3 regions of the Gordonia sp. NPDC003424 genome follow, and region 2 is predicted to be linked to each of the others. Evidence: predicted binding sites of a transcription regulator. Region 2 holds the regulator's gene; each other region holds the start of a gene.
The links. The regulator LexA, encoded in region 2, represses DNA repair genes until DNA is damaged. The targets are predictions, from matches to a motif close to CGAACANNTGTTCG.

Region 1 (2,266 bases), on a different contig from region 2:
GGGCCGGGGCCACGTCGTCGGCGTCGAGGACGGCGCCGATCCCCAGCTTCTCCTTGATCTTCTTCTCGATCTCGTCGCGGATGTCGGTGTTCTCCAGCAGGAACTTGCGGGCGTTCTCCTTGCCCTGGCCGAGCTGATCACCCTCGTAGGTGAACCACGAGCCGGACTTACGGATGAAGCCCTCCGCCACACCCATGTCGATCAGCGAGCCCTCCTTGCTGATGCCCTGACCGTAGAGGATGTCGAATTCGGCCTGCTTGAACGGCGGTGCCACCTTGTTCTTGACGACCTTGACCCGGGTGCGGTTACCCACCGCATCGGTGCCGTCCTTGAGGGTCTCGATGCGTCGGACATCAAGGCGCACAGACGAATAGAACTTGAGCGCCTTACCACCGGTGGTGGTCTCCGGGGAACCGAACATCACGCCGATCTTCTCGCGCAGCTGGTTGATGAAGATCGCGGTGGTCTTGGAGTTGTTCATCGCGCCGGTCATCTTGCGCAGCGCCTGGCTCATCAGGCGGGCCTGCAGGCCGACGTGGCTGTCGCCCATCTCGCCCTCGATCTCGGCCTTCGGCACGAGCGCGGCGACCGAGTCGATCACCAGGATGTCCAGCGCGCCGGACCGGATCAGCATGTCGGCGATCTCGAGCGCCTGCTCACCGGTGTCCGGCTGCGACACCAGCAGAGCGTCGCAATCCACACCGAGCTTCGCCGCATAGTCCGGATCGAGGGCGTGCTCGGCGTCGATGAACGCCGCGATGCCGCCGGCCGCCTGGGCGTTCGCCACCGCATGCAGGGCGACGGTGGTCTTACCCGACGACTCCGGACCGTAGATCTCGACGACGCGGCCACGCGGAAGCCCGCCGATGCCGAGTGCGACGTCGAGGGCGATGGACCCGGTCGGGATCACCTCGATCGGCTGCCGGGTCTCCTCGCCGAGGCGCATGACCGAGCCCTTGCCGAAGTTCTTGTCGATCTGCGCGAGGGCGAGATCGAGGGCCTTCTCACGGTCCTGGGGCGCTGCTGCCATGGGATTCTCCTCCGAACTCTCCGCCGGTGCTCCGGTCGGGTGGATTGTGGTGGCTGATGTGTGTTGCACGTTAGCCGCGGGGTCTGACAAGTCTCGTTGGCTCGGCTCGGGCGTCGGTTTCCTGTAGTGATTGGACGCGCACGATGCGTGTGCGGTTCCGTTCCCCACCCACAATGAACGAACATGTGTTCGATGGCAAGCGCGACACGCGGATGTGCCGCCGGCAGATCACCAGCGTTCGCGCGGGACGTCGAAGTCGCGGCAGATCGCCACCCAGACGTCGCGGGGATCGACCCCGTCCTCGATGGCCTGCGCGCCCGTGCGACCGCCGAGTTCGGTCAGGACATGGTCGGCGAGCATCGAATCCGCCGACAGCACGCCGAACTCGGTGTTGATCAGTTCGGTGAACTCGGTCAGACGCACGCCCGCCAGCCTACTGGTGCCCTCGGGTCAGCAGCTTCTCGACGATCGGTACCGGATCGGTGACCTCCGACACGGTCAGCGCCGCGCGCTCGGCGGCAGCGGTGAACGCCGGGTCGACGAGAATCTGCCGCGTCGCCTCGGCCAATGCCGCGGGCTCCAGCGGCCGCACCAGCAGGCCACTCCCCTGTCGCCGGACCCGGTTCGCCAGCTCCCACTGGTCGCCACCGCCGGGCACGGTCACCACCGGCACCCCGGCGGCCAGCGCCTTGGCCAGCATGCCGTGACCGCCGCCGCAGATGACCGCGCGCGCGTGCCGCAGGATCTCGTCCTGGCGTCCGGTACCGACCACGACACGTTCCGCACACTCCACCCCGTGTGGTCGGTCCAGCGCCGAAACCACTACGCGCACAGGCATTCCCAGATGCTCTTCGGACAGCGCCGAGAGGGCGGCGGCGGCCAGGTCCACGCCGGTCGCCGCGGTGGACGGGGCGACGAGCACGAGCGGATCGGCGCCGGGCGGCCGATCGAACAGCGCGTCGGTCGGTTCCCAGAACAGCGGCCCGATGACGTGGGTGTCGGACGGCCAGTCGGGCCTGCGCACCTCGAGCGCGGGCAGTGTCGCGACCAGACGTGCGGCCGGCGCGGCGGGTCCGGGCAGGCAGATCGTGGAGCGGGCCTGCGCGCGTTGCCGCTCACCGCGCCGCAGCGAGCGGGCGGTCGCGGCGCGCATCACCGTGTCGCGGAGTCGGCCGCGCCACCCGACGCCGGGCGCGAGTCCGGAGCCGATCGGCGGCAGGCCCCGCGACGGCAGAT
Region 2 (2,266 bases):
TCGGGCACACGCCCGGCGGCGACGGATGGCCTGCCCCTCGTCGGCGACACGCGAGTCGATGACCTTGGTGTCTTCGTTCTTGCAAAACGGGCAGCGCATGCCACCGAGGATACCGGTCATGTCCTCAGCGATAGGCGGGTGCGACCAGCGCCTGACCCACATGCAGCCCGGCGCCGGACAGATCGTTGCGCTCGACGATGGCGTCGATCACCGCCTGCGCCGGTACGTCGGGCGCGACGCGCTCGGCGATGGAGGTCAGCGAGTCGCCCTGACGCACGTGCACGACCTCGGTGCCGATCGGCTCGGGTGTGACCGACGCCGCGTAGTCGGAGCCGATGATCGCGATGACCCAGACGAGGACGGCGAGACCCACGCCCACCAGGAGCGCCGCGGCGGCCAGCCGTCGGCGCAGGTAGACGCTGCTCGTGCCGGTGGTGCGGCCGCCGGCTGGTGTCGCGCAGCGCGTCCCCCGCACCCGCGCGCGCGACGGCCGGGCCACCGACGGCCGGGCCACCGGCGGTCGGCGATCGGCCTGCCGCCGGTCGGCGGGGCGGGTGAGGTCGGTGACGGCACGGTCGGCGCGCGCGGACCGCGTACCCGGCCGGACGGAGGTGTCGGGTTCGGGGACGTCCGAGCGGGGTGTGTGGGTGAGGGGTGTGCGGGTGAGAGTCGCGGTGGCCATGGTGTCTGTCCTTCTGCGGTCGGTGCTTGCGGGTCGCGCTGCCATCGATCACGTGTTCGATGAAACGTATGTTCGATTTCTAGCACGGGCCACCGACAAAGTCGCGCGAAGTTGCAAAACACCTCGAACACATGTTTGAACATGTCCGAGGATTGGGCTACTGTCGGCGCTGAAGGACCCAGACGACCAGCATTTTTCGGTGCTCGAGTCACCCAACCGACAGGAGGACCCACCGATGAGCGAGAAGGCCGGCGGGCCGGACACCCCCGACACCGCCACCGACACCGCCACCGACCCGCACGCCGCCGAGGCATCCCTGACCGCGCGCCAGCGCGGCGTGCTCGAATACATCCGCCAGTCGGTCCGCGAACGCGGATACCCACCGAGCATCCGGGAGATCGGGGACGCCGTCGGGCTGACCTCGACGTCGTCGGTGGCCCATCAGTTGCGCACGCTGGAGCGCAAGGGCCTCCTCAAGCGCGACCACAACCGGCCCCGGGCGGTGAACATCTCCGACGGCGATCCCACCAATCCGCCCGGCGGCTCCGCGGCCGGCGACGACACCTCGCTACCGACCCCCGCGTTCGTGCCGGTGCTCGGCCGGATCGCGGCAGGCGGACCGATCCTCGCCGAAGAGGCCGTCGAGGACGTGTTCCCGCTACCCCGCGAACTCGTCGGTGAGGGGTCCCTCTTCCTGCTGAAGGTCGTGGGTGAATCCATGATCGACGCCGCGATCTGCGACGGCGACTGGGTCGTGGTGCGTCAGCAGAACGTCGCCGACAACGGCGACATCGTCGCGGCGATGATCGACGGCGAGGCCACCGTGAAGACGTTCAAGCGGCGCAATGGTCACATCTGGCTGATGCCGCACAACGCGCTGTTCGAACCGATCCCCGGTGACGACGCCGCCATCCTCGGCAAGGTCGTCACCGTCATGCGGCGCGTCTGACCGGCACCGCTCAGCCGTCGAGCGCGGCAGTGGCCGCGGCTCGTGCGGCCACCGGGTCCGCGGTCGCCAGCACCGCTTCGGCGGCGGCGCGACACTGCGCCAGGGTCACGCCGGCCAACCGCGCACCGACCGCTGCCGCGGCCGCCGGCGCCGACGAGAGCGAGGTGACGCCCAGGCCCACCAACACGCACGCGAGCAGTGGGTCCGCGGCCGCCTCACCACACACACCGACCGTCTTGCCGGTCGCCTCCCCGGCTTGCCCGACGCTGTGGATCAGGTGCAGTGCGGCCGGTTGCCAGGGGTCGGTCAAACCGGCCAGTTCCGGGGACATCCGGTCGGCGGCCATCGTGTACTGCGTGAGGTCGTTGGTGCCGATCGACACGAAATCCACCTCGGCCAGGATCGCCGACGCCAGGACGGCCGCGGCGGGAACCTCCACCATCACGCCCGCGACCAGTCCGCGTCGGCGTACCTCACCGGCGAACTCGGCGGCCTCGGCGGCCGATGCGATCATCGGGGCCATGACCCACGCCGCGTTCCCGCTCGCTTCGGCGGCGGCGGCGATGGCGTCGAGCTGATGGGCACGGATCTCGGGATGTTCGATGGCAATCCGGTTGCCGCGCACGCCGAGTGAC
Region 3 (2,266 bases), on a different contig from region 2:
GACCGCGGCGACGACGTTGACGATCGTCGACAGCAGGTTCTTGGCTGCGTTGAGGCGTTGCATGTGATCGGGCACGACCACGCCGAGGACTGCCATCAGCAGGATGCCCTGTGCGGCGGTGAAGTAGCCGCCGTACACGCCGACGGCGAAGGTCGCGGTGACCATCAATGCGATGCGCGGTGGGGTCAACTCGTAATCGTGCGGATCTGCGCCGCCGGATCGCCGTGTGACCCACTGCTGGATGCGGGGCTGCGCGACGACCAGGATCAACGCCGCCACCAGCAGTACCGGAACGACCGACTCGAAGACCGTCTCGGGGAGATGCAACAACAACCAACAGCCGAGCAGGGCACCGAGGAACGACGCCGGCATCTGCCACCGGAGCCGCGGCCACTGACCGGTGAGCTCGTGCCGATAACCCCACGTGCCCGACAGCCCACCCGCTACCAGACCGATCGCGTTCGACATGGTCGCGGTGACCGGCGGCACCCCGAACGCGACCAGGGTGGGGAACGTGATCAGGGTTCCGCTGCCGACCAACGTATTGATCCCGCCGGCACCGGCGCCGGCGAGGAAGATGACGAACAGTTGCCACGTGGTCACCTTCACGAGGGTGCCCGGTGTGTGTTGGCGTGGCGCAGGCGGGTTGACGATGGTTTGGCGTGGCCTGGCCGTGGCCGCCGAGGTGTGCGGCGCCGGCCCAGCCCCGATCCCTGAGATGTGAGACGCCAGCCGCCGTTCGATGCGCTCGCAGACTCGTTTTGCGCATGAACGGCCGCGAAGGGGTCTTCCAATCGACGAAGAAGACCCTTGCCTCTGACCAGCGCATCCGATAGACTATCGAACATCAGTTCGAGTGACTTGGGGAGGGGGCTCGATGACCAGCGACAGCACTACCGGCGGCAACGTCGCGGAGATTGTCGGGCTCTACCGCGAACTCGAGGATGTGTTGGATCGGATCGCCGCCGTCGATGCCACCCCCGCCTCCGACGACGACATCGTGGAGGTCGCCGACACCCATGAACGCTCCGCGCGGCGGATGAGCTTCTTCGGGTTGCAGCGGGTCCTGGAGTGTTCGGACCGCAACATCATCGCCGAGGAAGGCTACCGCTCCCTCAGCGATTTCATGGTGGACCGACTGCGGATCACCGACCCCGGCCGACGCCGCAAGCAGATGGCGGCGCTGCTGTCGCTGCACGCACTGTCCGGCGAGAAGCTCGACCCCCAATGCCCGACCCTGGCCGAGGCCTACGCCGACGGCGCGATCGGTGTCGATCACGCGGTCACGGTGATCACCGTGCTCGACAAGCTGCCCACCACACTCGACGCCGAGCAGCGAGCCGCGGCCGAGAAGTTGATGGCCGACTACGCCCGGGTGCACACGCCGAAAGAGTTGACCACCCTCGGTGCGCGGCTGCTGGCTCACCTGGATCCCGACGGTGCGCTGACCGATGAGAAGGATCGGGCGCGGCGGCGCAGCCTGTATCTGTCCAAGCAGGATGCGCAGTTGATGAGTGCCCTGGAAGGGCAACTCGATCCGGTCACCCGCGCCTTGTTGGATGTGGTGCTCGATGCGTGGGCGGCGCCTGGGATGAACCACCCCGACGATGACGCATCACCCAAGGGCAGTAAGGACGATGCCGATCCCGAGGCCCTCAAGCTGGCGGCCGAGCGGGACCTTCGCACGCCGGGCCAACGTAACCATGACGCGCTGCACGCGCTGCTGCAGGCGGTCGCCGACGGTGGGCTACTCGGGAAGAGTCACCGTGGGCTGCCGCCACATCTGATCATCACCATCTCCGAGACCGAACTGCGCGAGCGGGCCGGGGTGGCGACCACCGCCGGTGGGGCTCTGCTGCCGATCGCGGATGTGATCGAGTTGGCCGCCGAAGCCCACCAGCATTTGGCGGTGTTCGCCGACCACAGTGCTCAACCGTTGTATCTGGGGCGGGCCAACCGGTTCGCCAGCCAGGCCCAGCGGATGATGCTGCTGGCCCGCGACGGCGCCACCTGCACCTGCCCGGGTTGCAGTCAGCCGTTCACTCGCACCGAAGCCCATCACGCCGAGCAGGATTGGAAAGACGGCGGGTACACCGACGTCCAGGATCTGGCTGCCGCGTGCCCGACACACAATCGGATGGTCGGCGACAAGCCCGGTCAGTGGTCGACCCACATCATCAACGATGGCCCCGATGCCGGACGCCCGGCCTGGACACGTAACACCAAACGCGGGAAAGGTAAGAGTCGGCCGCGGGTCCGGATCGAT

Region 1: the regulator LexA is predicted to act here: its motif matches at 1,209-1,222, upstream of recA (recombinase RecA).
Region 3: the regulator LexA is predicted to act here: its motif matches at 842-855, upstream of ACWDTI_RS02250 (DUF222 domain-containing protein).

The regions. Positions count from the first base shown of each region.
Region 1 is NZ_JBSFQJ010000030.1:20,145-22,410, reverse strand. Features, by position in the region: gene recA (recombinase RecA) at 1-1,030, opposite strand, end outside; gene ACWDTI_RS26185 (DUF3046 domain-containing protein) at 1,259-1,453, opposite strand; gene ACWDTI_RS26180 (glycosyltransferase) at 1,464-2,266, opposite strand, start outside.
Region 2 is NZ_JBSFQJ010000019.1:103,787-106,052, forward strand. Features, by position in the region: gene nrdR (transcriptional regulator NrdR) at 1-99, opposite strand, end outside; gene ACWDTI_RS22455 (LysM peptidoglycan-binding domain-containing protein) at 125-682, opposite strand; gene lexA (transcriptional repressor LexA) at 918-1,631, shown strand; gene ACWDTI_RS22465 (phosphoenolpyruvate--protein phosphotransferase) at 1,642-2,266, opposite strand, start outside.
Region 3 is NZ_JBSFQJ010000001.1:506,153-508,418, reverse strand. Features, by position in the region: gene ACWDTI_RS02255 (sulfite exporter TauE/SafE family protein) at 1-603, opposite strand, end outside; gene ACWDTI_RS02250 (DUF222 domain-containing protein) at 878-2,266, shown strand, end outside.